4 regions of the Streptomyces sp. NPDC050121 genome follow, and region 2 is predicted to be linked to each of the others. Evidence: riboswitches for the same ligand, from Rfam matches in the RefSeq annotation. Region 2 holds a riboswitch; each other region holds the start of a gene.
What was found. Region 2 has a riboswitch for cobalamin ahead of ACIBTS_RS42600 (prenyltransferase/squalene oxidase repeat-containing protein). Riboswitches for the same ligand answer to the same signal wherever they lie in the genome.
Positions count from the first base shown of each region.

Region 1 (7,857 bases), on a different contig from region 2:
ATTGGACCTACATATGCAGGAACCTTTAAGTAAGAAGCTGTCGAAAACATCGCCGCCGACGGGGGCTGTGCCGGTAGACCATTTGCTTGGTGGACTAGACCAGCAATGGTTGCGACGGTATACAGAGAGGATCACGGAACGGCGCGGCGGCATCGCCGCGGCCGTGCCACGATGTGACCCCATCCGTAGCCGGGAAGGCAGGCCATGAGCACCGATGTCAGCAGTGCGGAGAACGAGGGTGGGGCGACCGTCCGTACCGCGCGCGTGCCCAAGTACTACCGCCTGAAGAAGCACCTGCTCGACATCACGGAGACACAGTCCCCGGGCACTCCGGTCCCGCCGGAGCGCACCCTGGCCGCCGAGTTCGACACCTCGCGCACGACCGTCCGCCAGGCCCTGCAGGAACTCGTCGTCGAGGGCCGGCTCGAACGCATCCAGGGCAAGGGCACGTTCGTCGCCAAGCCCAAGGTGTCCCAGGCGCTCCAGCTCACCTCGTACACCGAGGACATGCGCGCCCAGGGCCTCGAACCGACCTCACAGCTCCTGGACGTCGGCTACATCACCGCCGACGACCGCCTCGCCGACCTGCTCGACATCACGGCCGGCGGGCGCGTGCTGCGCATCGAGCGGCTGCGCATGGCCAACGGCGAGCCGATGGCGATCGAGACGACCCACCTCAGCGCGAAGCGCTTCCCGGCGCTGCGCAGGTCACTGGTCAAGTACACGTCCCTCTACACGGCGTTGGCCGAGGTCTACGGCGTCCATCTCGCCGAGGCCGAGGAGACCATCGAGACCTCCCTGGCCACTCCGCGCGAGGCGGGCCTCCTGGGCACCGACGTGGGCCTGCCGATGCTGATGCTCTCCCGCCATTCGCTGGACAAGGACGGCCAGCCGGTGGAGTGGGTGCGGTCGGTCTACCGGGGCGACCGGTACAAGTTCGTGGCGCGCCTGAAGCGGCCTGCCGAGTAGAGGCTCTGTGGAGGGTCTTCCGCTGGGCTTATCCGTCACTTACATTGCCTGCGCATTACATCTGTGATCAAGGCGATCAGAGTGAGGGGACGGAACCGCCGATGTCCGACGAAGAAACGAGGGAACCGGTGGTGACGCCTGTGCGCGTCGTCATCGCCCTCTGTCTGATCGCGCCCTTCGTGGCGATGCTGTGGGTGGGTTCGTACGCGAAGGTGGATCCGGCGTTCATAGGGATCCCCTTCTTCTACTGGTACCAGATGCTGTGGGTGCTGATCTCCACGGCGCTCACGATGATCGCGTACAAGCTGTGGCAGCGGGACCAGCGCGGCCGCACGACCCAGGGCGGGGGTGCGTCGAAGTGAACGACGGCGTGAACGGCGTGGCACTCGCCGTCTTCATCTTCTTCTTCCTGGCCGTCACGGCCATGGGCTTCCTGGCCGCGCGCTGGCGCAAGGCCGAGAACGAGCACAGCCTGGACGAATGGGGCCTGGGCGGCCGGTCGTTCGGCACCTGGGTCACCTGGTTCCTGCTCGGCGGCGACCTGTACACGGCGTACACGTTCGTCGCCGTGCCCGCGGCGATCTACGCGGCGGGCGCGGCCGGCTTCTTCGCCGTGCCCTACACGATCCTCGTCTACCCGCTGATCTTCACCTTCCTGCCCCGCCTGTGGTCGGTCTCCCACAAGCACGGCTACGTCACGACCTCGGACTTCGTGCGAGGGCGCTGGGGCTCGAAGGGCCTGTCGCTGGCCGTCGCCGTCACCGGCATCCTGGCGACGATGCCGTACATCGCGCTCCAACTGGTCGGCATCCAGGCCGTGCTCGACGTGATGGGCGTCGGCGGCGGCGAGGACACCAACTGGTTCGTGAAGGACCTGCCGCTGCTGATCGCGTTCGGCGTGCTGGCGGCGTACACCTACTCGTCCGGACTTCGGGCCCCCGCGCTGATCGCGTTCGTGAAGGACACGCTGATCTACATCGTCATCGCGGTGGCGATCATCTACATCCCGATCAAGCTGGGCGGCTTCGACGACATCTTCGCCAAGGCGGGCGAGGCGTTCAGCCGGACCAACCCGGCCACGGGCAAGCCGCGCGGCGCGCTGGCCCCGGCGGAACCGGGCCAGTGGACGTACGCGACGCTGGCGTTGGGCTCGGCTCTGGCGCTGTTCATGTACCCCCACTCGATCACCGCGACGCTGTCCTCGCGCAGCCGGAACGTGATCCGCCGCAACACCACGATCCTGCCGCTGTACTCCCTGATGCTGGGCCTGCTGGCCCTGCTGGGCTTCATGGCGATCGCGGCCGGCGTCAAGGTCACCAACGGGCAGCTGGCGATCCCGCAGCTGTTCGAGGACATGTTCCCCGACTGGTTCGCGGGCGTGGCGTTCGCGGCGATCGGCATCGGCGCGCTCGTGCCGGCCGCCATCATGTCGATCGCGGCCGCGAATCTCTTCACCCGCAACATCTACAAGGACTTCATCAAGCCGGACGCGACGCCCGCGCAGGAGACGAAGGTCTCCAAGCTGGTCTCGCTCCTTGTGAAGGTGGGGGCCCTGGTGTTCGTCCTCACCATGGACAAGACGGTCGCCATCAACTTCCAGCTGCTGGGCGGCATCTGGATCCTGCAGACCTTCCCGGCCCTGGTCGGCGGCCTCTTCACCCGCTGGTTCCACCGCTGGGCGCTGCTCGCCGGCTGGGCGGTCGGCATGATCTACGGCACCTTCGCCGCGTACGGCGTGGCCTCCCCGACCCAGAAGCACTTCGGCGGCTCGGCGAAGGAGATCCCGGGCATCGGCGAGATCGGCTACATCGGCCTGACGGCGTTCGTCCTCAACGTCGTCGTCACCGTGGTCCTCACCTTCGTCCTGAAGGCGGCCAAGGCCCCCGAGGGCGTCGACGAGACAAAGCCGGAGGACTACACGGCGGACGCCGGGGACGCGGGGGTGCAGGTGGAGCTGCCTCCGGCGACGGCGGGCAGCGCCCACTGACGGCCCGACAGGCCAGGGCCCGAGCTCACGGGGAAGCACGCCCCAGTCGCGGGTCCGGCCGGCCATCACGTCCCAGAAGCGGTCCACTTCCCGGACGCGCATGCCGACCCAGTGCGGGGTCTTCCTGCTCAGGATCCCGGGGAAGCAGCGGCGGACCGGCCGGGGAGCAGGGCCTGCTGCCGGCGGCAGAACGGCTCGCGGATCTCTCCCCGGGGCACCGAGCCCCGGGGAGGGTGGGGGCAGAGCTGGAACTTGCATCAGGCAGACATGTGGAGCCCGGTACGGGCGGGAGCGAGGTACCGGGCTGCATGCCCGGCTGCAGCAGTTCGCTGAGCCGCACCAGGACGGCGGCCTTCCCCGCGCCCACGCCGCCGACGAGCAGACAGGGCCTGTAAAGGCCCTCCGCGCACCACGCGACGATGGCCGGCACGGCGATCAGCCAGACGAGCCTGTCAGGTTCGCGTAGGAGACCCATCGGCGCCACTTCTTGGGGCGGGTGACGCCGCGGCGGGCCTCCAGACGCCTCGGCAGTCGGTGCCGGCGGGCGAGGACGACGCCCCGACGCGGTGACAGCCGCATCTCGGATCGAGCGTCGCCATCGGCGCGTTGCGCGGCCGTTGCTTGCCGGGCGGGTGACGAACGCCCCTGGTCACGGTGTGTTCTGGAGGGCGACAACGCCTACCTCCATGGAATCACTCCCGCCACGCCCCGCGACTCGGCCGCCGCGTCGCGAAAGTCACGAGCCCGCGGGCGCGGGCGTCCGGCAGACTCGGGCCCATGGACATCGTGATACGGCGGGTGGAGAACGGCGAGTTCGAGGCGCTCGGCGAGCTGACCGCCCGCGCCTATCTGGACGACGGTCTCCTCGACTTCGGAGAGAGCGACCCGTACCTCCACAAGCTCAAGAACGTCGCGGAGCGGGCGTCGGCCGCCGAGGTATTCGTGGCCGTCGAGGGCGGCGTCCTCCTCGGCGGAGTCACCTTCGTCCCGGGCCCGGGCAACCTCATGACGGACATCGCGGGCCCCGGGGAGACCGAGATCCGTATGCTCGCGGTCGGCCGTACCGCTCGTGGCCGGGGCGCGGGCGAGGCTCTGGTGCGGGCCTGCGTCGAGCGCGCGCGAGCCGTCGAGGGCTGCACCACCGTCGTCCTGTCGACCCAGCGCACCATGTACGCCGCCCACCGCATCTACGAACGTCTCGGCTTCGTCCGTACACCCGAGCGGGACTGGAACCCCGTCCCGGAGCTGGGCGACTTCACTCTCCTCACCTATAAGTTGACGCTCTGAAACCACCTCGACACAACATCTGGGGGTGGCGTGACAGGCGAGCACAAGATGTATGCTCGTGCTCGCTGTCGCCACAGGGGAATCCGGTGCGAATCCGGAACTGTCCCGCAACGGTGTACTTGTGCACATCTGTATTCAGAACAGCCGCGCACGAGCGTCAGTCCGAGGACCTGCCGACAGCGTGCCCGGCCCATCAGGTCCGGGTGCCCTGACGTCCGGGCCTCGTGGAGTGGGCCGGTGGACGCGACGCCCCGTGCGCTCGTGTGCTGCCCCCTGCCCTCCGCCAGGTCCACCGCCGAGCGAGGGAGAGCCTCACGTGACCATCGCGCCAGCCGAACCGGCTTCAGTGACCGAGCTGGAGACCGACGGTCCCGGTACCGCGTTGCTGCGTACCCTGACCGAGCTGACCGCCGACCTGCCCGACGCCGACCCCGGCCGGGTCGCCGCCGCGGCCCTGCGCGGCCGGTCCGCGCGGGCCGACGAGGCGGAGCTGCGCGAGCTGGCCACGGAGGCGGCCGCCGGCCTGATCTCCGAGGACCCCGCCTACTCGAAGCTGGCCGCCCGGCTGCTGACCGTCGGCATCGCCGCGGAGGCCGCCTCGCAGGACGTCACGTCGTTCACCACGTCGGTCGCCGTCGGCCACCGCGAGGGCCTGATCGCGGACCGCACCGCCGAGTTCGTGCGCGTCCACGCGGCCCGCCTCGACGCGCTGGTCGACGCCGACGCCGACGACCGTTTCGGCTACTTCGGTCTGCGCACCCTGCACAGCCGCTACCTGCTGCGGCACCCGATCACCCGCAAGGTCGTCGAGACACCCCAGCATTTCCTGCTGCGCGTCGCCTGCGGCCTCGCCGAAAACACTGCGCCCAATTCAGAAGCGGGCGTCCGCTCCCTTGACGAGGTCGCCGCGCTCTACCGGCTGATGAGCCGGCTCGACTATCTGCCGTCCTCCCCCACCCTCTTCAACTCCGGTACGCGGCACCCCCAGATGTCCTCCTGCTACCTCCTCGACTCCCCGATCGACGAGCTGGACTCCATCTACGACCGCTACCACCAGGTGGCCCGGCTGTCGAAGCACGCCGGCGGCATCGGACTGTCGTACTCCCGCATCCGCAGCCGCGGTTCGCTGATCCGCGGGACCAACGGGCACTCCAACGGCATCGTCCCGTTCCTGAAGACCCTGGACGCCTCCGTCGCCGCCGTGAACCAGGGCGGCCGGCGCAAGGGCGCGGCCGCCGTCTACCTGGAGACCTGGCACTCCGACATCGAGGAGTTCCTTGAACTGCGGGACAACACCGGCGAGGACGCCCGCCGTACGCACAACCTGAACCTCGCGCACTGGATCCCGGACGAGTTCATGCGCCGGGTCAACGCCGACGCCGACTGGTCGCTGTTCTCCCCCTCCGACGTGCCCGAGCTGGTCGACCTGTGGGGCGAGGAGTTCGACGCCGCCTACCGCAAGGCGGAGGCGGACGGTCTCGCGAAGAAGACCATCCCGGCCCGTGACCTGTACGGCCGCATGATGCGTACCCTCGCGCAGACCGGCAACGGCTGGATGACCTTCAAGGACGCCGCCAACCGCACCGCCAACCAGACGGCCGAGCCGGGCCATGTCGTGCACTCCTCCAACCTGTGCACGGAGATCCTGGAGGTCACGGACGACGGCGAGACGGCCGTGTGCAACCTGGGCTCGGTGAACCTCGGCGCGTTCGTCGACGCCACGGCCGGCGACATCGACTGGGAGCGGCTGGACGAGACCGTCCGCACGGCCGTCACCTTCCTCGACCGGGTCGTCGACATCAACTTCTACCCGACCGAGCAGGCGGGCCGCTCCAACGCCCGCTGGCGGCCGGTCGGCCTCGGCGCGATGGGTCTGCAGGACGTCTTCTTCAAGCTGCGGCTGCCCTTCGACTCGGCCGAGGCGAAGGCGCTGTCCACCCGGATCGCCGAACGCATCATGCTCGCCGCATACGAGGCGTCCGCCGATCTCGCCGAGCGCAGCGGCCCGCTGCCCGCCTGGGAGAAGACCCGGACCGCCCGGGGAGTGCTGCACCCCGACCACTACGGCGTCGAGTTCACCTGGCCGGAGCGCTGGGCGGCGCTGCGCGAGCGGATCGCGGCGACCGGCCTGCGCAACTCGCTGCTGCTGGCGATCGCGCCCACCGCCACCATCGCCTCCATCGCCGGCGTGTACGAGTGCATCGAGCCGCAGGTGTCCAACCTGTTCAAGCGCGAGACGCTGTCCGGCGAGTTCCTCCAGGTCAACTCGTATCTGGTGAACGACCTCAAGGAGCTCGGCGTCTGGGACGCCCGCACCCGTGAGGCGCTGCGCGACGCCAACGGCTCGGTGCAGGACTTCGCCTGGATCCCGGCGGACGTGCGCGCCCTGTACCGCACGGCGTGGGAGATCCCGCAGCGCGGCCTGATCGACATGGCCGCCGCCCGCACCCCGTACCTGGACCAGGCGCAGTCCCTGAACCTGTTCCTGGAGACGCCGACCATCGGCAAGCTCTCCTCGATGTACGCGTACGCGTGGAAGTCGGGTCTGAAGACCACGTACTACCTGCGCTCGCGCCCGGCGACCCGCATCGCCCGCGCCGCCCAGGCCACCGTCCCCGTTCAGCAGCCGGCGCCCGCAGAGGCCGTCGCCTGCTCCCTGGAAAACCCCGAGTCCTGCGAGGCCTGCCAATAATGACCAGCCGTAACACGAACCTGCTCGACCCGGGCTTCGAGCTGACTCTGCGCCCGATGCGCTACCCGGACTTCTACGAGCGCTACCGGGACGCCATCAAGAACACCTGGACCGTGGAGGAGGTCGACCTCCACTCGGACGTCGCGGACCTCGCGAAGCTGTCCGAGGGCGAGCAGCACATGATCGGCCGGCTGGTCGCGTTCTTCGCGACGGGCGACTCGATCGTGGCGAACAACCTGGTGCTGACGCTGTACAAGCACATCAACTCCCCCGAGGCGCGGCTGTATCTGTCGCGGCAGCTGTTCGAGGAGGCCGTGCACGTCCAGTTCTATCTGACGCTCCTGGACACCTACCTTCCCGACCCGGAGGACCGCGCGGCCGCCTTCGACGCGGTGGAGAACATCCCCTCCATCCGCGAGAAGGCCGAGTTCTGCTTCCGCTGGATCAACGAGGTCGAGAAGCTGGACCGCCTGGAGACCCAGGCCGACCGCCGCCGCTTCCTCCTCAACCTGATCTGCTTCGCCGCGTGCATCGAGGGCCTCTTCTTCTACGGCGCCTTCGCGTATGTGTACTGGTTCCGCAGCCGGGGTCTGCTGCACGGCCTGGCCACCGGCACCAACTGGGTGTTCCGCGACGAGACGATGCACATGAGCTTCGCCTTCGACGTGGTCGACACGGTCCGCAAGGAGGAGCCGGAGCTCTTCGACGACAAGCTCCAGGAGCAGGTCACCGACATGCTCCGGGAGGCCGTCGAGGCCGAGCTGCAGTTCGCGCGCGACCTGTGCGGTGACGGCCTGCCGGGCATGAACACCGACTCGATGCGGCAGTACCTGGAGTGCGTCGCCGACCAGCGTCTGCAGCGGCTCGGCTTCGCCCCGGTCTACGGCTCCGAGAACCCCTTCTCCTTCATGGAGCTGCAGGG
Region 1 is NZ_JBITJV010000023.1:118,291-126,147, reverse strand. It holds gene ACIBTS_RS30645 (GntR family transcriptional regulator) at 205-969, shown strand; gene ACIBTS_RS30640 (DUF3311 domain-containing protein) at 1,071-1,331, shown strand; gene mctP (monocarboxylate uptake permease MctP) at 1,328-2,956, shown strand; gene ACIBTS_RS30630 (GNAT family N-acetyltransferase) at 3,734-4,243, shown strand; cobalamin riboswitch at 4,279-4,436, shown strand; gene ACIBTS_RS30625 (ribonucleoside-diphosphate reductase subunit alpha) at 4,560-6,935, shown strand; gene ACIBTS_RS30620 (ribonucleotide-diphosphate reductase subunit beta) at 6,935-7,857, shown strand, end outside.
Region 1: linked by a shared signal. The riboswitch ahead of ACIBTS_RS30625 (ribonucleoside-diphosphate reductase subunit alpha) and the one ahead of ACIBTS_RS42600 (prenyltransferase/squalene oxidase repeat-containing protein) in region 2 are both predicted to bind cobalamin.

Region 2 (7,857 bases):
TCCCGCCTCCTGGGACGCCCTCACCGCCGGTCTCACGGCCTGCGGTACGGACGTCGCCGAACTTCACGGTGTCGTCATCACCCACCACCACCCCGACCACCACGGCCTGTCGGCCAAGGTGCGGGATGCGTCCGGGGCTTGGGTGGCGATGCACGCGGCGGACGCGTCGATCGTGCGGCGGACCCGGGAGACCCGCCCCGAGCGCTGGTACACGTACATGGCCGACAAGTTGGCCGCCGCCGGCGCCCCCGACGAGCACCTCGCCCCGCTGCGCACGGCCCGCCGCCGTACGCCGCTCGGCTTCTCGCCCGCGCTCCCCGACCGCGAGATCGTCCCCGGCGAACTCCTGGACCTGCCCGGCCGTCGGCTGCGCGCGATCTGGACCCCGGGCCACACCCCGGGCCATGTCTGCCTCCACCTGGAGGAGAGTCACCCGGCCGGACTTGCGGGCCACGGCCGCCTGTTCTCCGGCGACCATCTGCTCCCGGGGATCAGCCCGCACATCGGTCTCTACGAGGACCCCGACGACGCGACGGTCACCGATCCCCTCGGCGACTACCTCGACTCGCTCGAACGCGTCGGCCGGCTCGCCCCCGCCGAGATCCTCCCCGCCCACCAGCATGCCTTCACCGACGCCCCCTCCCGGGTACGGGAGTTGCTCACCCACCACGAGGACCGCCTCACGGACCTGTCGTCGCTCCTGGCCGAGCCCCTCACCCCCTGGCAGCTCGCCGAACGCATGGAGTGGAACCGCCCCTGGCAGCAGATCCCCTACGGTTCGAGGACCATCGCGGTCTCCGAGGCCGAGGCCCACCTGCGCCGACTCGTGAAACAGGGCCGCGCGGAGGCGGTGGCGGGCAGCGAGCCGGTGACGTACGTGGCGGTGTAATGCGCTCGCGGTGCGGAACGGCCTGCTGATACCAACGGCAGCATGGAACCCATGGATCCCTTGGAACGCCTTCTCGTCGAGCGGGCCTGCGAACGTCTCGTCGTCGACTTCGTCCACCGGCTCGACCTGGGTGAACCCTCCACCGTGGCCGCTCTGTTCACCGAGGACGGCAGGTGGGAATGGCCGGCGGGCGAGCGTCTGATCGAGGGGCGGGCGGCGCTGCGCGGGTATTTCGGCTCGCGCCCCACCGACCGGCTCTCCCGCCGTCTCATGTCGAACATCCTGGTCACGGTCACCGCGCCGGACACCGCCCTGGCCACCTCGTACTTCTCGACGCACCGGGTCGACGGCTACGAGGGCGGCATCGTCCCCGCCGGACCCCCGGTCCAAGTCGGGCACTACGAGGACGCGTTCCGGCGAGTCGACGGGACCTGGCTGCTGGCACGCCGGCTGCTGCACCTCCCCTTCGGCGGACCGACACCCCGCGCTGAGCGGCCTGTCTGACCCGTCAACCACCCGTCCGACTCATCAGCGACCTGATCAACTCACCGGCCGGGGCGAGGAGTTCCGTTTCCTCGGTGCTCATCGTCGGGTTGGCCGCGCGCCGACGCAGGGCCTCGGTCAGGCCCTGCTCGGTGAGGTCGGAGGGGTCGACGAGGAGGGCGGCCAGCATCGTGCGGGCGGGAGCGGCGATCGACTGGGCGGAGACGGCGACCTGGGCGAGGATCACCGCGGACATCCCCCAGTCGAGCCCCGGGTCGCCCTCCTCCGCGTTGGCCCAGTCGATGACCCGCGGGCCGTCCGGCGTGAGGATCACGTTGTCGGGGTGGAGGTCGAGGTGCAGGATGCGGGCGTCCGCCGAGCCAGGCCCCGAGACCCGGCCCGGGACGGTGTGCAGCGCGCGCAGCAGCCTCGCGAGTACGGCCCCCGCCTCCTCGGCGTCCAACGTGCCCGCCACGAACGCCTGGAGCATCGTCGGCCCCTTCAGCCGCTCCATCACCAGGTCGGTGCGCGAGCCGTCGGGCGAGGGTCGTACGGCGGGCGCGGGGTAGCCGTACTCCCGTACGTGCGCCATCACCGCGCCCTCGGCGGCGGCGTCGCCCCACCCGTCCCGGTCCCGGCGCAGCACCCACGCCTCGTCGATCTCGTACACGTCGGCCGTGCGACCCGAGCCGAGCAGTCTCCCCGTTACTGGCATGAACATGAACCTACCTCCACCCACCTCCGTCCGGCCCGTCCGCCCCATCCGCCCCATCCGCAGCCACCCCTCAGGCCGTTCGCTACCTGCCGGTAGAGTGACGGCGTCGTCATCACGCCCGTACAGGGAGAAGCCGGTGTAATTCCGGCGCTGTCTCGCAACCGTAGAGCCGGATCGCCCGGTCCGGAACGTGACCGGCTCACGTGCGTCGGCAGCCCGCCGTCGCACGCACCGTCGAGGTATACGGAGTCGAGCCGCCGGGGTCGCCCCGTGCTGCCCGCCTCCGTCGACCTCCCGCACCGGGAGAGGCACCCGCCGATCATGAACGTCCGCCGCAGCGTCACGGCCCTGGCCCTCGCCGGCGCCACCGCCGTCGCCCTGGGTGCCGCCGTCCCCGCCGTCGCCGTCACGCCGTCCCCCGCCCCGTCGGTGGCGATACCCGACGGGCTGTACGGCACCACCGACCCGACGTACGACGGTGTCTGGCGCCAGTCGCTGGCGTTGCTCGCGCAGCGGACCGTGGGCGTCACGCCCGCCGACCGGGCCGTGGCCTGGCTGGCCGGGCAGCAGTGCGCGAACGGCGCCTTCGCCGCCTTCCGCGCGGACACCGCGAAGCCGTGCGACGCCAAGCTGATGGTGGACACCAACAGCACGGCGGCCGCGGTCCAGGCGCTGGCCGCGCTCGGCGGCCACCGGGCGGCGACGGAGAAGGCGGTCAGCTGGCTGAAGTCCGTCCAGAACGCGGACGGCGGCTGGGGCTACTCCCCCGGCGGGGCCAGTGACGCCAACTCGACGTCCGTCGTCGCGGGCGCGATGGCGGCGGCCGGGCAGCGGCCCGCGGAGGTGAAGAAGGCCCAGAAGTCGTCGTACGACGCTCTCCTGAAGCTCTCCATCGCCTGCGACAAGGCCGGTGGCGGCGCGTTCGCGTACCAGCCGGACAAGAAGGGCGGCCTCGCGGCCAACGCGGACGCCACGGCGGCGGGCGTGCTCGGCGTCCTCGGCAAGGGGTTCGTGACGACGGCGGGCAAGGCGCCGGCACCGATGAACGGCAACAGCTGCGGCAACTCCCCCGCCCCCCTCACCCCGTCCGAGCTCGCCCGCGACGGCTCGGCCTACCTCGTCGAGGCGATCAGCAACGACGGTCATCTGACGTCCGCCCTGCCCGGCGCCGCGGACCAGCCCGACTACGGCAACACCGCCGACGCGGTCGTCGCCCTCGCCGCACAGGGCTGGACCGCGCAGGCGAAGAAGCCCCTGGCCTGGCTGGAGCGGAACTCCGCGGCCTGGGCCAAGCAGAGCGGCCCCGCCGCCTACGCCCAACTCCTCTTCGCCGCCCACGCCATGGGCGCCGACCCCCGTCATTTCGGCGGCACGGACCTGGTCGCGCAGCTCAACGCGACGGGACCAACCCCGCAGACCACAGCCACGGGCAAGGCCACGCGGCAGGCCGCCGAGTCCGAGAGCAAGGACGACTCGGATTCCGGTTACAGCGTGTGGTGGATCGTCGGCGTCTTCCTCGTCGCCGGCATCGGCATCGGCTTCCTGATCAGCGGCCGCGGCAGGAAGCAGCAGCCGTGACGCGCCGGACCCTGCCCCCGTTGTTGCTGACCCTGACGTTCCTCCTCCTCGCGACCGCCGCTCAGGCTCACGCCGCCGGCTACCGCTACTGGTCCTTCTGGGACCGCGCCGGCGACCAGTGGACGTACGCCACCCAGGGCCCCTCCACCGCGCGTCCCGCCGACGGCGACGTCCAGGGCTTCCGGTTCGCGGTGAGCGCCGACTCCCAGGACGCGTCGCAGCCGCGCGGCACGGCCTCCTTCGCGGCGATCTGCGCGAAGACGCCCGCACAGGACGGCACGAAGCGGGTGGCCCTGGTCATCGACTTCGGGACGACGGCCGACGCCCCGTCCGGCGAGAGCCCGCCGTCGCCGTCGCCGCGCACGGCCTGCGCCCGGGTCGCACCCGACGCGACGACGGCCGAGGCGCTCGCCGCGGTCGCCAAACCGCTGCGCTACGACACGAACGCCCTGCTGTGCGCGATCTCGGGGTATCCGCGGACGGGGTGCGGCGAGCAGGTGTCCGGGAAGGGCAAGCCCGGGACGGACAAACCGGGGACGAGTGAACCGGGGACGGAAGGTCGGGGGACGGAGAAGCCGACGGCCACCGAGAAGTCCGGCAACGACGGCGGCGGCCCGTCGCTGGGCCTCTACGCCGGCGCGGCGGCCGTCGCGGGGTTGGGCGCGGCCGCGCTGTGGCAGGCGCGGCGGCGAGGATCCCGCCGGGATGGCTGACGGCTGATGGGTGATTCCCGCTCCCACCCGCAGCTCCACCCCGCCGCCTGGTGGCTCTGGGCCCTCGGCCTCGGCACCGCCGCCACCCGCACCACCAACCCGCTGCTCCTCGCCCTCCTCCTCACCGTCTCCGCGTACGTCGTCACCACATGCCGCCCGGACACGCCCTGGTCCCGTTCCTACTCGGCGTTCCTGAAGCTCGCGCTGGCGGTGCTCGTCATCCGGCTCGTCTTCGTCGTCGCTCTGGGCTCCCCCATCCCCGGCACGCAGGTGCTCGTCACCCTGCCCGAAGTCCCGCTGCCTCACTGGGCGCAGGGCATCCGGCTCGGCGGCGCGGTCACGGCCGAGGGCCTCCTCTTCGCGTTCTACGACGGTCTGAAACTGGCCACGCTCCTCGTCTGTGTGGGCGCGGCGAACGCCCTGGCCAGCCCCTCCCGTCTGCTCAAGACGCTGCCCGGCGCCCTGTACGAGACCGGAGTGGCGGTGGTCGTGGCCCTCACCTTCGCCCCGAACCTGATCGCGGACGTCCACCGGTTGCGTGCGGCCCGCCGTCTGCGGGGCCGTCCGGACCGGGGTGTGCGGGGCCTGCTCCAGGTGGGCCTGCCGGTGCTGGAGGGCGCGCTGGAACGCTCCGTCGCCCTCGCCGCAGCGATGGACGCCCGCGGGTACGGCCGTACCGCCGACGTCGCCGCCCCCGTCCGTCGGACGACCGCCGCGCTCACGCTCGGCGGGCTGCTCGGCGTCTGCGCGGGAACGTACGGTCTGCTCACCGCCGCGGGCGGGACGTACGGCGTGCCGGTGTTACTCGCCGGGGTCGTCGCGGCCGTCGCCGGACTGCGCCTGGGCGGCCGGCGCTCGCCGCGCACCCGGTACCGTCCGGACCGCTGGACGCCGCGTGCCTGTCTCGTCGCCGTCTCCGGCGGCGCGGTCGCGGCGCTCCTCACCGTCGCCGCGTCGGCCGCCCCGGCGGACCTGCACCCCGGCGTCGTCCCCCTGACGGCCCCCGCCCTCCCCCTCTGGCCGGCGGCGGCCGCACTCCTCGGCCTGCTGCCCGCGTTCGTGGCCCCCTACCTTCCCCATGTTCCCCATGTCCCCAAGGAGCCGTCGTGATCCGTTTCGAGAACGTCTCCGTGACGTACGACGGCGCCCCTCAACCCAGCGTCCAGGGCGTCGACTTCACGATCCCGGAGGGAGAACTCGTGCTCCTCGCAGGACCGTCCGGGGTCGGGAAGTCGACGCTGCTGGGCACGGTCTCCGGGCTCGTGCCGCACTTCACGGGCGGCACCCTGCGCGGCCGGGTCACGGTCGCCGGCCGTGACACCCGCACCCACAAGCCGCGCGAACTCGCCGACGTGGTGGGGACGGTGGGGCAGGACCCGCTGTCGCACTTCGTGACGGACACGGTCGAGGAGGAACTCGCCTACGGAATGGAGTCGTTGGGCCTGCCCCCGGAGGTGATGCGCCGGCGCGTCGAGGAGACCCTCGACCTGCTCGGCCTGGCCGGCCTACGCGACCGCCCCATCGCCACCCTGTCCGGCGGCCAGCAGCAGCGGGTCGCGATCGGCTCGGTCCTCACCCCGCACCCCCGGGTGCTCGTCCTGGACGAGCCGACCTCCGCGCTCGACCCGGCGGCCGCGGAGGAGGTCCTCGCCGTCCTGCTGCGCCTCGTCCACGACCTCGGTACGACGGTGCTGCTGGCGGAACACCGTCTGGAGCGCGTCCTGCAGTACGCCGACCAGGTCGCCCTGCTCCCCGCCCCCGGCGCGGCTCCGGTCCTCGGCGCCCCGGCGGGCGTCATGACCGTCTCCCCGGTGTTCCCGCCGGTGGTCGGCCTGGGCCGCCTGGCGGGCTGGACCCCGCTGCCACTGACCGTCCGGGACGCCCGACGAAGGGCCGGTGACCTGCGGGAACGCCTGGAGAGCGCGAGGGGAGGGGCTGGCCGGGCGGCACCCCTGGCGCCTCGCGAGGTTCCGCCGCCGCCCGTGCCGGGCCCCGCCGGACGACCCGCCCGCCGCCTCTTCCGCCGCCCTCCGCCCGCCCCGTCCGCCTCCGTCCCCGCGCCGCCCGCCGAGGCCCGCTCCCTCGCCGTCCGCCGGGCGGGCGTCCAGGCCCTGCGCCGCGTCGATCTCACGGTCGCGCCCGGCGAGACGATCGCCCTCATGGGCCGCAACGGCGCCGGGAAGTCGACGCTGCTGGGCGCCTTCGTAGGCCTCGTCGAGGCGTCGGCGGGAACGGTCCGGGCCGGCGGGCTGGTCCCGCATCGCACCCCGCCCCGGGACCTGGTGCGCCGCGTCGGCCTGGTCCCGCAGGAGCCGCGCGACCTGCTGTACGCCGACACGGTCGCCGCCGAGTGCGCGGCCGCCGACCGGGACGCGCAGGCCACCCCCGGCACCTGCCGCGCCCTGGTCTCGGAGCTCCTCCCCGGCATCGCGGACGACACCCACCCCCGCGACCTCTCCGAGGGCCAGCGCCTCACTCTCGCGCTGTCGGTCGTCCTCGCGGCCCGGCCGCCGCTGCTCCTCCTCGACGAGCCGACCCGCGGCCTGGACTACGCGGCGAAGGCCCGCCTGGTCGCCGTCCTGCGTGGGCTGGCCGCGGCCGGGCACGCGATCGTGCTGGCCACGCACGATGTGGAACTGGCCGCCGAGCTGGCCCACCGGGTCGTGCTGCTCGCGGAGGGCGAGGTGATCGCCGACGGCCCGACGGCGGAGGTCGTCGTCTCCTCCCCGTCCTTCGCCCCGCAGGTGACGAAGATCCTGGCGCCGCAGGAGTGGCTCACGGTCGCCCAGGTGCGGGAGGCGCTGCGATGACGACGCCGCCCCGGCGACGTCCGGTGCACCTCGGCCCCCGCTCCGTCGCCGCGTTGACGCTGGTCAGCGCGGTGGGCGTGGTGGCGTTCAGCTGGCCTTTCCTGGCTCCGCCCGACTCCGCGCTGAACGCCCACGCCCAGGACGCGCCCTGGCTCTTCGCGGGCCTGCTGGTGCTGCTGGTCGCGGTCGTGGCGGCGACGATCTCGGAGTCCGGGCTCGGCGCGAAGGCGGTGGCGATGCTGGGCGTGCTGGCGGCGACGGGCGCGGCGCTGCGTCCGCTCGGTGCGGGAACGGCCGGCATCGAGCCGATGTTCTTCCTGATGGTGCTGAGCGGCCGGGTCCTCGGCCCGGGCTTCGGCTTCGTCCTGGGCTCGGTGACGATGTTCGCGTCCGCCCTGCTCACGGGCGGGGTGGGCCCGTGGATGCCGTTCCAGATGCTGGCGATGGGCTGGTTCACGATGGGCGCGGGCCTGCTGCCGGGCGCGGATCGCGTACGCGCCCCACGGGGCCAACCCGACCCACGGGGCCTACCCGACCGACGGGGCCTACGCCGCCGTACGGAACTGGCCCTGCTGTCCGTGTACGGCTTCCTGGCCGCCTTCGCCTACGGCACGGTGATGAACCTGGCCGGGTGGCCCTTCATGGGTGCGCCGGCCTCGGGCGTCGCCT
Region 2 is NZ_JBITJV010000048.1:21,614-29,470, reverse strand. It holds gene ACIBTS_RS42615 (MBL fold metallo-hydrolase) at 1-889, shown strand, start outside; gene ACIBTS_RS42610 (nuclear transport factor 2 family protein) at 941-1,393, shown strand; gene ACIBTS_RS42605 (phosphotransferase) at 1,398-2,087, opposite strand; cobalamin riboswitch at 2,172-2,326, shown strand; gene ACIBTS_RS42600 (prenyltransferase/squalene oxidase repeat-containing protein) at 2,409-3,665, shown strand; gene ACIBTS_RS42595 (SCO2322 family protein) at 3,662-4,378, shown strand; gene ACIBTS_RS42590 (energy-coupling factor transporter transmembrane component T) at 4,385-5,488, shown strand; gene ACIBTS_RS42585 (ABC transporter ATP-binding protein) at 5,485-7,188, shown strand; gene ACIBTS_RS42580 (ECF transporter S component) at 7,185-7,857, shown strand, end outside.

Region 3 (7,857 bases), on a different contig from region 2:
CGGCAGGGCGTCACGCGAAGTGAGGAATCCGCGGGTCAACCGCCCCTGAGGGGCTATCTACCCTTAGTGGGCTTCTCCTGGGTCTCCGCCCCGCGCGGCGGGCTCCCTCAGGCGGCCCCATCGGCGGCGGCTGTGGGTTCCCCGGGCGACCGAGGGTTTTCCCTGCCCCAACTCCCCTAGGGGGTTCCCTCATTGGGACGAGCGGGTTCCGGGTCCTAGCGTAAGGGACGTGCCGCTCGCCCGGGCACACGGGGGTCGGTCCCGCGACCCCCGTGCTCACCCCCACACCCGCGCGACCCCCCACCGGCCATCTCCACCGAGGAGTTCCATGTTCGGGCTCAACCGCGCCAAGAAAACCGCCGCCGTCCTCGCGGCGACCGCCGCCGCGGCAGCGACCGCACTGCTCAGCGCCCCCACCGCTGTCGCAGCGCCCCAGCCGATCGTCGGCGGCACGACGACCACGACCACGACGTACCCGTTCATGATGCAGATCACGGACGCCTCGCAGAACCAGTTCTGCGGCGGCACCCTCGTCTCTGCGACCAAGGTGGTCACGGCCGCCCACTGCATGGTCGGCGAGACCACGAGCAGCGTGCGCGTCGTCGGTGGGCGCACGTACCTCAACGGCACGAACGGCACGGTCAGCCGGGTGAGCAAGATCTGGATCAACCCGGACTACACGGACGCCACCAACGGCGACGACGTGGCCGTCCTGACCCTGTCGACGGCGATGCCGTACACCACGGCGTCGTATGTCTCCTCGTCCCAGACCGGCGTGTACGCGGCCGGCACCACGGCCCGCATCATCGGCTGGGGCACCACCTCGGAGAACGGCAGCTCCTCCAACCAGCTGCGGACCGCGACCGTCCCGATCGTGTCCGACACCAGCTGTGCGAGCTCCTACGGTTCGGACTACGTCAAGTCCGACATGGTTTGCGCCGGATACACCTCCGGCGGCACAGACACCTGCCAGGGCGACAGCGGCGGTCCCCTGCTCATCGGGGGCGTCCTGGCAGGGATCACTTCTTGGGGCGAGGGCTGCGCGGAGGCCGGTCACCCGGGTGTGTACACCCGGCTGACCACCTTCTCCAGCCTGGTGACGGCGCAGGTCAACGCGTAGTCACCGGGTCGCCCCCAAGAACCTCCTGAGTACCCCTCAGGGAAAGACCGGGGGGCGCTGCGAGCCTCCACGAGCGGCCCGCAGCGCCCCCTATCCAAGCCCTCACCTCTCACCGGTGGGGGCTTCGGCCTGTTTCGGGGTCGTCCCCGACCGGGACGTCCCCCTTCGCGTCAGGGGCGTACGACGGTGGCGAACCGGATGTCGTGGGGCCGGCCCGGGTGCATCGCGGACAGCATCCGCTCGGCCTCTTCTGTCACCTCGTCCCGCTGGGCCTTGGTGAGGCGGCCGAAGGGCTCGATGACGAGCGCGTCCCGCTCCAGCTTCCACAGGCCCGCCAGGAAGCCGTCGACGAGGAGCGTGCAGTAGGCCTGGTTGCCCTGCCAGCTGCGGCCCCAGTACTGGGGCGGGACGACTCGGGTGCGGTCGGCGTGGGAGAGGAGGAGGTTGTCGAACTCGGGGAGGAAGCGCGGCGGGGCCGGGACCTGGGGGTCCGGGCGGGGGGCGTCGGGGAGGTCGAAGAGTTCCACGCCGTGCTCGTCGCGGAAGGTGAGCAGATGGGGGCGGAGTCGTTCGAAGGGCTCGCGCAGTCGGGTCAGGCCGGCCCAGGTCTGCATGTCCTTGACGGAGGCCGGGCCGAAGGCGGCCAGGTAGCGCAGGACGACATCGTCCGGCGCGGGCGCCGGTGCGGCGGGCCGGCCGAGCCAGTGCTCGGCGGTGGTCAGCGCGACCTGCCCGCTCCTGCCCCACAACCCGCGCGGGGTGACCTGGACGAGGGGCAGCCGGCACCGGGCGGCGACGGCGAGGGACCGGGGGTCGGCGTCCGGCCACTCCACGCAGAGCGCTTCGCGCAGTTGCTTCATGGTGCGCGGTTCGCTCTCGACGAGGTCGCGGGCGAGGACGGCGAGCCGGTCGAGGTCGACGCCGGCCAGGCCCTTGCGGAAGTACGTCAGCTCACGGTCGCGGGCAGGCTGGACGAACGGCCGCAGGGTCAGGCAGTCGTCGGCGGTATGGGCGTGGATGGTGGAGCGCATGCTGACGATGCGGACGACCTCGCGGCCGGCCATCGGCGTCGACAGCTTCTCCGGGACGAAGCCGTCGAGGCGGGCGGCGAGCGCGTAGTACGGCGGCTTGACGTTCTGCGCCTGAAGTCCGAGCAGGTGTTCGACGGCGGCCCCGGCCGACAGCGACGAGCGACGCAGCAACAGCTGCCGGTCGAGGGTGGCGCGGTTGAGGGCGCGGGCGCCGAGCACGGGGGCCGCCGGGGACGTCGTCTTCGTCATGCAGGGCAAGCTAACGCGGAATGAGGACAGTTGCTGTCCTCAAGGCACCCGGGCCGGGGCGCGCTGGGGATGTCCCCCTGCCCGTGCTGGGTATGCCGGATCGTGCCCCCGTCGGCGGCGAAACCAGGGCCTGTCCGGCGGATCAGGTCGCAGGAGAGCAGCGGCGCCTGATCGACGCAGGTGAGCGGGGAATGGTGCGTGCAGCTGCAAGGCGCAGGAGGGCGTCGACGCGATGGGGGTCCCCCCGCTCGAGCGAAGCCGAGCGGGGGGCGTGCCATTCCCCGCCTCTGCGGCATGATCCGCCGGACAGGCCCTAGCGTGCGCTCATGACGTCCACTCCGCGAAAGCACCTCGCCATGGCACTCGGGGTCGCCGTGCTGCTCGCCGCCGAGGTGACCACCGCCTTCGCCCAGCCCGCCGGGCCCTCCCCCACGCAGCAGTTGGGCGTAACCGGCGACGGCAGCCGAAGCGCCGTGGTCTCCATGTCCGAGGCACGCGGCGACACCCCGGCGCACATCCTGGCCCGGGAGAACGCGGCCGGCGTGCTGATCGACCACGCACTGTGCGCAGGAGGCCCGGCGGGTCCGGTAACCGCGGGCGACGCGAAGTGAGTCGGCCGACGCACGGCACGCTGCATCACGTCGAGCTGTGGGTGCCGGACCTCGACCGCGCCGTCACCTCGTTCGGCTGGCTGCTGGAGGCGTTGGGGCACACCCTCTTCCAGAGCTGGAGCGGTGGGCGCAGTTGGCGGCTCGGGGCGACCTATCTGGTCATCGAGCAGTCCCCGGCCCTCACCGCCGAACAGCACGACCGTTGCCGCCCGGGGCTGAACCATCTGGCGTTCCACGTCGACGACGCCGCCATGGTCGAGAGGCTGGCTGCCGACGCCGCGCAGCACGGCTGGCGCCTGATGTTCCCCGAGCGACACCCCTACGCCGGCGGCCGACAGCACTGCGCCGCCTATCTGGAGAACGAGGACGGCTTCGAGGTCGAACTCGTCGCGAGTCCAGGACGTGCGGCCGGGGGGCTGTGGTAGCTTGCCGAGGCCAGTCGTACCCATGTGCGTATCCGTACGTGCGCGGGTCAGGGAATCCGGTGTGACTCCGGAGCTGACGCGCAGCGGTAAGGGCGACGGGCGGGGCACCGGCCACTGGAGCATGATCGCGGTCCGGGCTCACCGAGACCCTCGTCGCGGACGTGTACGGCGTTCGCGCCAGCGTCACCCGCACCGGCCCCGACGACCGCCCGCACATACGGTTTCTGGGCCCACGGTGAGCGCATATCAGGACCACGCCAGGACCACGCCGTGACCGGACCAAGAGGAGCCGCCCAGTGACCAGTCGTGTCACCTTCGTCTCGCCTGCGACGAACGCGTCGCTGCGGCAGGGCCGTTTCGACGACGGGGGTTCGATCGACGCCGCCGGGCAGGCCCGGGCCCGGGGCGCGGCCAAAACCCTGCCCACGGCCGCGCGGGTCGTCGCCTCTCCGAGCGTGCGCTGCCGGGAGACGGCGGCCGCGCTCGGTCTCGACGCGGCGCAGTCGGCGGAGCCGGCCGATCTCGCGGGGCTGGACGTGGGGCGCTGGCGGGGCCTGACGCTCGCCGAGGTCGGCGCCGGGGAGCCGGAGGCGGTGGCCCGCTGGCTCGCCGATCCCGCGTCCGCACCCCATGGCGGGGAGTCCGTCGAGGAGTTGTGCGGGCGGGTGCGGCGTTGGCTGGAGACGGCCCAGGACATGGGCGGCCGTACGCTCGCCGTCGTCGAACCGGAGGTCGTACGAGCCGTGGTGGTCCATGTGCTGGGGGCGCCCCCGGCCGCCTTCTGGCGGGTCGACGTACCGCCGCTGACGGCCACCACGATCAGTGGGCGAAGCGGCCGCTGGAACCTGCGGATCGGCCATCCGCTGGACCCGTCCGAGCCGCACGCCGACGGCTCATGACGAGAAACCCGAGAGGGCCCGCGAACACTTCCGCGGGCCCTCTCGGGGTGTTGAACCGTGGTGTCGCACCATGCTGTTGAACTTGGTGTCGGACCTGTCAGTGCGGGGCCGCCGCCGCCGAGCCCGCGGACACGCCGGACGGCTTCGGGTGCAGCGCTCGCTCGGCCAGTTCACCGAAGACCAGGCCGAAGCCGGCCCACAACGTGACCTGCATCGCGAGCGCGGAGAGCCGGAACCGCCACAGCAGCGTGGCCGGGAAGTCCGCCGGTACCTCGTTGACGACGGGCAGGAACTCGTACGCCAGCCCAATGACCAGCACGAAGCCCAGGACGGCGGCGACGGTGGCGTTCCAGTTGCCCAGCTTCGGCGCGAGCCGCTTGCCCACGATCACGGCGGCGACCGCGAGAAGCACACTGAGCACCATCATCAGGAAGTACAGGGTGGTGCGCTTACCGATGGTGTCCGCGTCGCCGACGGACGGCGGGTTCGCCGGATACTTCAGGAACGGGACGACGTACACGGCGAGCAGAGCGGTGCCCGACAGCAGCAGCGCCGTGGCCCGGGGGCCGAAGCGGCCGACGCGGCCGAGCGCGAAGCAGTAGACGAGGGCGGCGATACCGCCGAACGCCACCCCGTAGAGGAGCACACCCGTGGCCAGCCCCGCGGTGGACTGCAGGCTGCGGGAGACGAGTTCGACCTCGTGCTCGTGACCGGCGGCGTGGGACTCCTCGAAGCCGATGGCGCTGTCGACATACGGTTCGCCGAGGAAATAGGCGACGATCAGGGCGAGCACGCCGGCGCCGAGGCCGGCGAGCATGCCCCGCACGAGCAGGTTTCTTACCGTTGCGGAGTTCATCGGGGTTGCGGCGTCCCTCAGGTCAGTGGCAGGGGAAGCCGAGGAGGTGGCGGGCGTCGTGCACCCACTCGTGGACGTTCTCGCCGGAGACGACGGAGGTGGCGCCCTGCTCGGCGCCGACGAAGTACAGCAGGACCAGCATCAGGACGCCGAAGAAGACGGCCCACGGGGCGATGTCCTTCAGCGGCAGCTTTGCGGGCACGACGGGGTTGTTGACGGTCGGCTGGGCGACATGCTGAGCCATGGCAGGGCCTCCTCTGGGAGTTCGCGTCCCATCTCGGTGGTGCACAGGACGACGGTCCCGGGTCTGACTCGCGATGCGCCCCCGTGTCGAGAAAGGGCGCATCGACCACAGTGGCGCGACCGTGCCGGATTCCCACCGGCTTCCGTGATGCCGTCGTCGATATCAGAGCGACGGTACCGTGTGTCGGGTTCATGGCCAATAGCGCCCCACCTGGCGTGATCGCGCTCTCGCCCGCCAAGTGGCCCGTATCACCCGTCCCGTACGGCTGCGGACCACCGGTTTCACCCCTGCCCGGGAGCCGCCCGCCGCAGCCGGAATCACACCGGGGCCTGGGCGCACGCCGTCCGGTCGGCGGCTATCGCGTCGCCTCGGCCGGCGTGAGGAGCACGAAGTCCGCATTCGAGGGGTCGAGGCAGACGGCCAGCCGGCCCACGCCCTCCGCGTCCGCCGGCCCCATCTGCACGCTGCCGCCGTTCCCGTTGACCTCGGCGACCGCCGCGTCGCAGTCGGCGACGGCGAAGACCGGGTGCCAGTACGGCCGCCCGTGCGCGAGGGCGAGGTCCTCTTTCGCGACCTCCATGAGGCCGCCCTGCATGCGCTCCTCGGGCTGACCGGCGGGCGTGACGAGGGTGTACGTGCCCCCGCCGCCCGGCAGTTCCATGTCGCCGAACTGCCAGCCGAAGACACCGGCGTAGAACTCCTTGGCGGCCCCGGCGTCGCTCGTGTACAGCTCCGTCCAGGACAACGAGCCCGGCTTGTCCGCCAGTTCGAAGCCCGAGTCCTTCCCCGGCTGCCAGACGGCGAACTGGCCGCCCAGCGGGTCGTTGAACTGCGCCATCCGGCCCCAGTCCTCGAGGTCCCGCGTCGGCACCCGCACCGTGCCGCCGCCGCGCTCCACGGCCTGGCTCGTGGCGTCCGCGTCGGTGACGGTGAAGTAGATCATCCAGGCCGAGCGCGCGCCCTCCTCGGTCAGCTTGCCGAGCCCGGCGACGGTCTTGCCGTCCTTGCGGAACATCCCGCCCTGCATCTCCTCCCCCTCGCCCCCCATGGGCTCGTACTCCCAGCCCAGCACCGCGCCGTAGAAGTCCGCGGCGGCCCGGACGTCGGGGGCGCCGAGGTCGATCCAGCAGGGGGAGCCGGGAGTGAGGTCGGTGGTGATCACGGCGATTCCCTTTCGCAGGTCGCAGGTCCTGACACCTCAGCCTGACACCCGGCACTGACAATCGCGCGTCGGCAAAGCGGCTCCGGACCGCGGCTCCGCTCCCCGGCTCCGGACCGCGGCTCCGGATTGCGACTGTGGCTGCGGCTGCGGGCCCCGTCTCATGCTCGGGCCGTATCCGGCTGTCCTCCTCGAGGATGACAACAGGCCGTCACTTGGTGCGTCGGCACCAGGCGGAAGTGCGAGCACGAGCACGATGCCCCGGCGCACCCCCGCAGGCCAGGCTGGTGGTCCACCCGAACCCAGACCTGGAGAACCGTTTCTCGTGGCTACCTTCCTGTACCGGATGGGCCGGACCGCCTTCCAGCGGCGTTGGCTCGTGACGTTGCTCTGGGCGGTGATCCTCGGCGCCGTCGGGTTCGGCGCCGCCAAGGCTCCCGCCGCCTCCGACAACGGCACGTCGTTCATGCCCGGCATCGAGGCACAGAAGGCGTTCGACCTGATCGGAGAGCGTTTCCCCGGCTCGGACGCCAACGGGGCGGGCGCGCGCATCGTGTTCGTGGCCCCCGACGGCGAGAAGGTGACCGCGGCGGGGCACCGCGCCGCCATCGACACGCTCGTGACCGAGGCGGGCGACGAACCCCGGGTCGCGAGCGCCGTGAACCCGTTCACGGCGGGCGCGGTCAGCGAGGACGGCTCCACCGCGTACGCCACGGTGAACTACAAGGTCAAGGCCGCCGATCTCACCGACGCCGACAAGACGGCCCTGGAGAGGGCCGTCGACGCGGCGCGCGAGTCGGGCCTCACGGTCGAGGTCGGGGGCACGGCGCTCGCCGAGCAGCCCGCGGCGGGCGGCTCCTCCGAGGCCATCGGCATCGCGCTGGCCGCCGTCGTCCTGCTGATCACCTTCGGTTCCCTCGCGGCCGCGGGTCTCCCCCTGCTCACCGCCGTCACGGGCGTGGGGATCAGCATGGCCTCGATCATGGCCCTCGGCAGCACCTTCGGGCTGTCCCTGACGACCGGGACGCTCGCGACGATGCTGGGACTGGCGGTCGGCATCGACTACGCCCTGTTCGTGGTCTCCCGCTACCGGGAGGAGCGCGCGGGCGGCCACGCACCGCGCGAGGCGACCGGCCTCGCCGTCGGCACGGCCGGTTCCGCCGTGGTCTTCGCAGGCCTCACCGTCGTCATCGCGCTGGCGGGCCTGTCGGTGGTCGGCGTTCCGATGCTGACCAAGATGGGCCTGTGCGCCGCGGGCGCCGT
Region 3 is NZ_JBITJV010000004.1:261,303-269,159, forward strand. It holds gene ACIBTS_RS08300 (ATP-binding protein) at 1-23, shown strand, start outside; gene ACIBTS_RS08305 (S1 family peptidase) at 329-1,120, shown strand; gene ACIBTS_RS08310 (winged helix DNA-binding domain-containing protein) at 1,291-2,400, opposite strand; gene ACIBTS_RS08315 (hypothetical protein) at 2,727-3,011, shown strand; gene ACIBTS_RS08320 (VOC family protein) at 3,008-3,436, shown strand; gene ACIBTS_RS08325 (histidine phosphatase family protein) at 3,733-4,335, shown strand; gene ACIBTS_RS08330 (CbtA family protein) at 4,433-5,191, opposite strand; gene ACIBTS_RS08335 (CbtB domain-containing protein) at 5,214-5,435, opposite strand; cobalamin riboswitch at 5,474-5,628, opposite strand; gene ACIBTS_RS08340 (VOC family protein) at 5,791-6,597, opposite strand; gene ACIBTS_RS08345 (MMPL family transporter) at 6,920-7,857, shown strand, end outside.
Region 3: linked by a shared signal. The riboswitch ahead of ACIBTS_RS08335 (CbtB domain-containing protein) and the one ahead of ACIBTS_RS42600 (prenyltransferase/squalene oxidase repeat-containing protein) in region 2 are both predicted to bind cobalamin.

Region 4 (7,857 bases), on a different contig from region 2:
TGAGGAAGCGGCGCAGGGCCTCCTCGTAGGCGGCGGGGGCGACATTCCACATGGCGCCGTGCGAGGCCTGCGGGACGGTGTGCAGGGCCACGAGGTCGGGCCGGCGCGCGGCGAGGCGGCGGGAGGCGACCCAGGGGGCGACGGTGTCGTCGGGACCGTGCACGATCAGGGTCGGGACCGTCAGCCGGGCCGGGTCGGCGGCCGCGTCGCCGTCGTCGCCGGGGCCGCCGCGCAGTCCGGTGCGGCCCTCGGCGGCGCGGACGGCGAGCGGCAGCAGCGGGCCGGGGGTGTGCCGGGCGGCGGCGAGGGCGCGCAGGGTCGTCCGCCAGTCCAGGACCGGTGAGTCCAGCACGAGCCCCGAGACGAGGTCGCGCAGCCCCGAGTCGGCGGCGGCGCGCAGGGCCATGGTGGCGCCGGTGGACCAGCCGAGCAGGACGACGCGTTCGGCGCCGTAGCGCACGGCGTACCGCATCGCCGCGTCCAGGTCGCGCCACTCGGTCGCGCCGAGGTGATTCAGCCCGTCCGGGGAGCGGGGTGCGCCGAGGTCGCCGCGGTAGGCGAGGGCGAGCACGGGGAAGCGGCGGCGGTGCAGGAAACCCATGACGTTCAGGGCGTGTTCCCGGGTGGTGCCCAGGCCGTGCACGGCGATCACCCAGGTGCGCCGGGCGCCGGGGACGAACCAGGCGGGCAGGCTGCCCAGTTCGCCGGGGACGTCGATGTCGGCGTGGTCGAGGCCGAGGGCGCTGCCGGGGTCGCCGACGTACAGATTCGGGGTGAGCCAGACCGCGTCGCCGGGGTTCAGCGTGCCGTGGGTGACGCGTTCCAGGCGGCGTACGACGGTGTCGGCGGAGTGCGCGGCGGTGGGCAGGACGGCGCCGACGACCGCGTGGGAGCCGTTGCCGGAGAGCCCGTGGGTGCCGGGGCGCAGGGCGGCCAGGTCGCGGGTGAGGGTGATCTGGCCGGCGGCCGTGCGGTGCACCGTGAGCCGGGGTTCGGTGGGCAGGGGCCGGCCGGGCGGCGCCTTCAGCGCGGCGTCGCTGGCGAACCGGCCGACGGCAACACTGGCGGCGCCGGCGGCCAGGGCTGCGGTGACGGCGGCGGCCGTCGCTTTGACAGTGCGCACCCGTCCAGTCTCCTGGCCATCGTCGCGACCGGCCAGTGGAGCTCACCCCCGACGGGACCAAGGCCGCTGCCCGTACGCCCGCAGCCGCTCCCCCGCCTCCGCGACCTGTTCCTCCGTCAGGAGGGTGGGACTGCGGCCGGGCAGCGAAGAGGCCGTCAGCCACAGCCGGCACATCCACTCCAGCTGGGCCGTGCGGTCGTAGGCCTGGTCGAGGGTGGCGCCGTAGGTGAGGGTGCCGTGGTTCTGCAGGAGGCAGCCGGTGCGGTCGGCGAGGGCCGCGAGCATGTTGTCGGCCAACGCCTCGGTGCCGTAGGTCGCATAGGGGGCGACCCGGACGGCGCCGCCGAGCGCGGCCGCCATGTAGTGGACGAGGGGAAGCTCGCCGACGAGGGTGGAGACGGCCGTGGCGTGCACGGCGTGGGTGTGGACGACCGCACCGGCGTCGGTGGTGTGGTAGACGGCGAGGTGCATGGGCAGTTCGCTCGTCGGGGCCAGGGCGCCGAGCACCTGCCGACCGGTGAGGTCGACGCCCGTCACATCGTCCGGGGTGAGCCGGTCGTAGGGCACGCCCGACGGGGTGACCAGCACGGTGTCGCCGACGCGCACGGAGACGTTGCCGGAGGTGCCGACGACCAGGCCGTCGCTCACCGTGCGGCGGGCCGTCGTCACGAGCGCCTCCCAGGCCCGCGCCTGGGCCGCACTCCACATACCGTCCCGCGCGTCCCGGGACCCCCGCCCGTCGCGCCGCTGCTCAGCCATGCCCCGATCCTGCCGGGTGACCAGAATCTCTTCAACGGCTGCGCGACCCGGCCGGAGCGGCTCGCGGGCGGCGAGTAGCCGTACGGACCGCACAGTCACCCCGACATCGGACACCCCGAAGCCCCCCTCAGTTCATCTTCCGTTCACTCAGGTTTCCTACGGTCAACCGACCGATGACTTCGAACGATTGCCTGGGTAAATGGAAAACTTCTCGCTGATCCTCGCGATTGTGGTGGTAACCGCACTCGCGTTTGATTTCACGAACGGTTTTCATGACACCGCCAACGCGATGGCCACGACCATCTCGACCGGTGCACTCAAGCCCAAGGTCGCGGTGGCCATGTCCGCCGCGCTCAACCTGGTGGGCGCTTTCCTCTCCGTGGAGGTCGCCAACACGATCTCCAAGGGTCTCGTCGACGAGACCGGCATCCGTCCCGAGGTCATCTTCGCCGCGTTGGTCGGCGCGATCCTCTGGAACCTGCTGACCTGGCTGGTGGGCCTGCCCTCCAGCTCCTCCCACGCCCTCATGGGCGGTCTGATCGGCGCCACCATCGCCTCGGCCGGCTTCGACGCGGTGCACGGCGACGCGCTGGTCACCAAGGTCCTCATCCCGGCGATCGCGGCGCCCATCGTCGCGGGCGTCGCCGCGATGCTCGCGACCCGCCTCTCCTACACCCTCGGCAAGAAGGCCGACGGCAAGGCCGCCGAGAAGGGCTACCGGGCCGGCCAGATCGCCTCGGCCGGCCTGGTCTCCCTCGCCCACGGCACCAACGACGCGCAGAAGACGATGGGCATCATCACCCTCGCCCTGGTCGCCGGCGGCGCCGTGGCCCCCGACTCCGACCCGCCGGTCTGGGTCATCCTCTCCGCGGGCCTGGCCATCGCGCTCGGCACCTACCTCGGCGGCTGGCGCATCATCCGCACCATGGGCAAGGGCCTGACCGACCTTCAGCCGCAGCAGGGCTTCGCCGCCCAGACCAGCGCGGCCACGGTCATCCTGGCCTCCTCCCACCTCGGCTTCTCCCTCTCCACCACCCACTCGGTCTCCGGCGCGGTGATGGGCGCGGGTCTGGGCCGCAAGGGCGGCGTGGTCCGCTGGTCGACGGCGACCCGCATGTTCGTGGCGTGGGGCCTGACGCTGCCGGCGGCGGCGCTGGTGGGCGCGCTGGCCGAGTCGGTCACGAACCTGGGCGACTGGGGCACGGCGGTCGTGGCCGTCTTCCTGGTGGCGTCCAGCGCGGCGATCTGGAAGATCTCGCGACGTGAGGTCGTCGACGCGTCCAACGTCAACGAGCCCGAGGAGTCCCCGGGCGTGATCACCACGGCGATCGCGGCGGTGACCCCGCCTCCGACGGGCACGGTGGCCGAGGACCTGACGGCCACGATCCCGTCCCCGGCGACCGCGCCCACCGAGCCGGCCGCTCCCCCGGCCGCGGCCGTCTGAGCCCACGCACCCGGTACGAAGGAAGAGAACCAGCATGAAGATCGACTGGGCAGCCCTGGGCTCCGTCTTCGGTGTCAGCCTCGCGGTCACCGTGGGCCTCGTCACCCTGTTCACCCTGGGCGTCATGGGCCTGTCCCGCCAGGAACGCGCCACCGCAGAGGGCGGCTCGGCCGCTCTCGCGGTGACGGGCGCGTACGCCTGCTTCGCGGCGTGCGCGGCGGCGGTGGCCTACGGGATCTCCCTGATCGTGGCCTGAGGCGTAGATCGTGGCCTGAGCCGTACAGGTTCCTCACCCGGCCCTGCCTGCGGTCGCCCACATCGGCGGCCGCAGGCAGGGCCGAGTCATGCTCCGCGCGCCGTGGGACCGGGCCGATGTGGGGTTCTGCACACTCTCCCCGCGCAGGTCAACAGCAAGTTGACGGCCCTTCCGGGCCCGTGGTGGACTGCCCGAGCCATGTACGGCGGCAGAAGAGGAAGCCGGTGCGAATCCGGCGCGGTCCCGCCACTGTCACCGGGGTAGTAAGCCCCGGGAGCCAGGAACTCTCGCCGCCGGTCTCGTCGAACCAGGGCGTGGACACCCTGAGTGAGGACATATCGCCATGCCCGCTTGGCCGTTGAGGCACAGCACCAGGTCGCTGCCCGACCCCACGGCCGGCTGAGCCCGTGCATGCCGCTCGCGTTCACGCGTACGGCGCCGCCGCCGGCCTCCTCGGTGACCTGCTCCTCGGCGATCCCCGCCGGGGGCATCCGGTGGCCGTGTTCGGCCGGGCGGCCGCAGCCGTGGAACGGGTGCTCTGGCGCGACCACCGCGGCTGGGGGGCCGTCCACACCGTCGTCTGCGCCGGTGGGGTCGTGACCCTGGGAGCCGTCGCCCGCAAGGCCGTACGTCCCTCTTCGGCCGCTTCTCTCGGCCTCACCGCCGCCGCCACCTGGGCCGTCGTCGGCGGGACCTCTCTCGTCCGGGAGGCCCGCGCCATCGGGCGGGCCCTCGAAGCGGGGGACGTCGAGGCCGCCCGGGAACGGCTGCCGCATCTGTGCGGGCGGGATCCGCAGGCGCTGGACGCGGACGGGATAGCCCGGGCCGTCGTGGAGTCCGTCGCCGAGAACACCTCCGACGCCGTCGTGGGGGCGCTCGTGTGGGGGGCCGTCGGCGGGGTGCCGGGGCTGCTCGGGTTCCGGGCCGTCAACACCCTCGACGCCATGGTCGGGCACAGGTCGGCCCGGTATCGGCGGTTCGGGTGGGCCTCCGCGCGGCTCGACGACCTCGCCGGGTGGCCGGGGGCGCGGCTGACCGCCGTACTGGCCGCCGTCGCGGGGGATGATCCGCGGGCCGCGCTGCGGGCCTGGCGGGCGGACGCCGGCCGGCATCCCAGCCCCAACGCCGGGCCCGTCGAGGCCTCCTTCGCGGGCGCGCTCGGCGTGCGGCTGGGCGGGACGCTGTCGTACGGCGGCCGGATCGAGCACCGGCCGGTGCTGAACGGGGCGGCCGGGCGGCCCGTCGTCGCCCCCGACATCGAACGCGCCGCACGGCTCTCGCGCCGCGTCGGCCTGCTGGCGCTCGGCGTCACCGTCGCCGCGCGCGCCATCGTCACGACAGGGAAGGGGCGGACGACATGAGCGGGGGACTCCTCGTCGCGGGCACCACCTCCGACGCCGGCAAGAGCGTCGTCACGGCCGGGATCTGCCGGTGGCTGGTGCGGCAGGGCGTCAAGGTCGCGCCGTTCAAGGCGCAGAACATGTCCCTCAACTCGTTCGTGACGCGCGAGGGCGCCGAGATCGGGCGGGCGCAGGCCATGCAGGCGCAGGCGTGCCGGGTCGAGCCGACCGCCCTGATGAATCCCGTGCTGCTCAAGCCCGGCGGCGAGCAGAGCAGTCAGGTGGTGCTGCTGGGGAAGCCGGTGGGCGAGCTCAGTGCCCGTGGGTACCACGGGGGCCGGCAGCGGGAACTCCTGGGAACCGTTCTCGACTGTCTCGCCGAGTTGCGGGGCACGTATGACGCGGTGATCTGTGAGGGGGCCGGCTCTCCTGCCGAGATCAATCTTCGGCGGACCGACATCGTGAACATGGGGATCGCCCGCAACGCCGGGCTCCCGGTCCTCGTCGTCGGCGACATCGACCGGGGCGGGGTCTTCGCCTCCTTCTTCGGGACCGTCGCGCTGCTCTCCCCCGAGGACCAGAAACTCGTTTCCGGGTTTCTCGTCAACAAGTTCCGCGGGGACGTCTCCCTGCTGGAGCCGGGCCTCGACATGCTGCACGGGCTCACCGGGCGGCGGACGTACGGCGTGCTGCCGTTCCGGCACGGCCTCGGGATCGACGAGGAGGACGGGCTCCGGGTCTCGCTGCGCGGGACGATCCGGGAGTCGAACACCGCCCCGCCCGTCGGACAGGATGTGCTGCGGGTCGCCGTCTGCGCGATCCCGCTGATGTCGAACTTCACGGACGTGGACGCGCTGGCCGCCGAACCGGGCGTCGTCGTGCGGTTCGTGGACCGGCCCGAGGAACTGGCCGATGCCGACCTGGTCGTCGTCCCGGGGACGCGGGGGACCGTGCGCGCCCTTCAGTGGCTGCGCGAGCGCGGCCTCGCCGACGCCCTGCGGCGGCGGGCCGCCGAGCAGCGGCCCGTCCTCGGCATCTGCGGGGGCTTCCAGATCCTCGGCGAGCGCATCGAGGACGACGTCGAGAGCCGGCGCGGGCAGGTCGACGGGCTCGGCGTCCTGCCGGTGCGGGTGCGGTTCGCCCGCGAGAAGACCCTCACCCGGCCCGTCGGTCAAGCCCTCGGCGAGCCGGTCGAGGGGTACGAGATCCATCACGGGGTCGCCGACGTCACGGGCGGTGAGCCGTTCATCTCCGATGGCGAAGGACACAGCCTCGACGGCTGCCGGGTCGGCCAGACCTGGGGCACGCACTGGCACGGCTCGCTGGAGTCGGACGGGTTCCGGCGGGCGTTCCTGCGCGAGGTGGCGGCCGCCGCGGGCCGGCGTTTCGTGCCCGCCGCCGACACCTCGTTCGCCGGGCTGCGCGAGGAGCAGCTCGACCGGCTCGGCGACCTGATCGAACAGCACGCGGACACCGACGCGCTCTGGCGGCTCATCGAGTCGGGCGCGCCGCAAGGACTGCCATTCATTCCACCGGGAGCGCCCGCATGAGCACAGTGTTGTTGTTGTCGACCGCCGACACCGATCTGCTGGCGGCCCGATCCGCTTCCGGCGCCGACTACCGGATCGGCAACCCGACCCGCGTGGATGTGACGCGGGAGCTGCCCGGTCTGCTGGACGGCGCCGACCTCGCCGTCGTCCGGCTGCTCGGCGGGAAGCGGGCCTGGGAGGACGGGCTCGCCGCGCTGAAGGCGTCAGGTGTGCCGACCGTGCTGCTGGGCGGCGAGACCGTGCCGGACGCCGAGCTGATGGCCGAGTCGTCGGTGCCGGCCGGCGTGGTGGCCGAGGCCCTCAAGTACCTCGTCGAGGGCGGGCCCGCCAACCTCACCGAACTCGCCCGGTTCCTCTCCGACACCGTGCTGCTGACCGGCGAGGGGTTCCTGGAGCCGCAGAAGATGCCCGAGTACGGCGTCCACGGCGAGCGGGCGTCCGTCGAGGGGCGGCCGACCGTCGGCGTGCTCTTCTACCGGGCCCACCAGCTGAGCGGCAACACCGCGTTCGTGGACACCCTGTGCGACGCGATCGAGGCCCGCGGCGCCAACGCCCTTGCCGTGTACTGCGGTTCGCTGCGCGGGGCGGACGCCGGGCTGTACGAGATCCTGGGGCGGACCGACACGCTCGTCGCCACCGTCCTCGCCGCCGGCGGCACGCACGCCTCGCAGGCCTCGGCGGGCGGGGACGAGGAGGCCTGGGACATCGGGGCGCTCGCCGACCTCGACGTGCCGGTCCTGCAAGGGCTTTGCCTGACGTCGTCGAAGAGCACGTGGGACGGGTCCGACGCCGCCCTGTCCCCCATGGACGCGGCGATGCAGGTCGCCATCCCGGAGTTCGACGGGCGGATCATCACCGTCCCCTTCTCCTTCAAGGAGCAGGGCCCCGACGACGTCCCGGTGTACGTCGCCGACCCCGAGCGGGCCGCACGCGTCGCCGGAATCGCCGTACGGCACGCCCGGTTGAAGCACAAGGCGAACACCGAGAAGAAGCTGGCGCTGGTCTTCACCGCCTACCCGACGAAGCACTCGCGCGTCGGTAACGCGGTCGGTCTGGACACGCCCGCTTCGGCGGTGAAGGTGCTCGACGCGCTGCGGGACGCCGGGTACGTCGTCGAGGGGCATCCGGACAACGGAGACGAGCTGATCCACCGGCTGATCAACGCCGGTGGCCATGACGTGGAGTGGCTCACCGAGGAGCAGCTGGCCGCCGCGCCCGCGCGCGTGCCGCTCGCGGACTACCGGGCGTGGTTCGACAAGCTCGACCCGGAGCTGCGGGACGGGATGCTGGAGGCGTGGGGCGAGCCGCCGGGCTCGCTGTACGTCGACGGCGACGACATCGTGCTCGCCTCCCTGCAGTTCGGGAACGTCGTCGTGATGATCCAG
Region 4 is NZ_JBITJV010000011.1:194,762-202,618, reverse strand. It holds gene ACIBTS_RS19235 (alpha/beta hydrolase) at 1-1,123, opposite strand, end outside; gene ACIBTS_RS19230 (class II aldolase/adducin family protein) at 1,166-1,882, opposite strand; gene ACIBTS_RS19225 (anion permease) at 2,082-3,326, shown strand; gene ACIBTS_RS19220 (hypothetical protein) at 3,361-3,582, shown strand; cobalamin riboswitch at 3,749-3,892, shown strand; gene ACIBTS_RS19215 (cobalamin biosynthesis protein) at 3,990-4,943, shown strand; gene ACIBTS_RS19210 (cobyric acid synthase) at 4,940-6,472, shown strand; gene cobN (cobaltochelatase subunit CobN) at 6,469-7,857, shown strand, end outside.
Region 4: linked by a shared signal. The riboswitch ahead of ACIBTS_RS19215 (cobalamin biosynthesis protein) and the one ahead of ACIBTS_RS42600 (prenyltransferase/squalene oxidase repeat-containing protein) in region 2 are both predicted to bind cobalamin.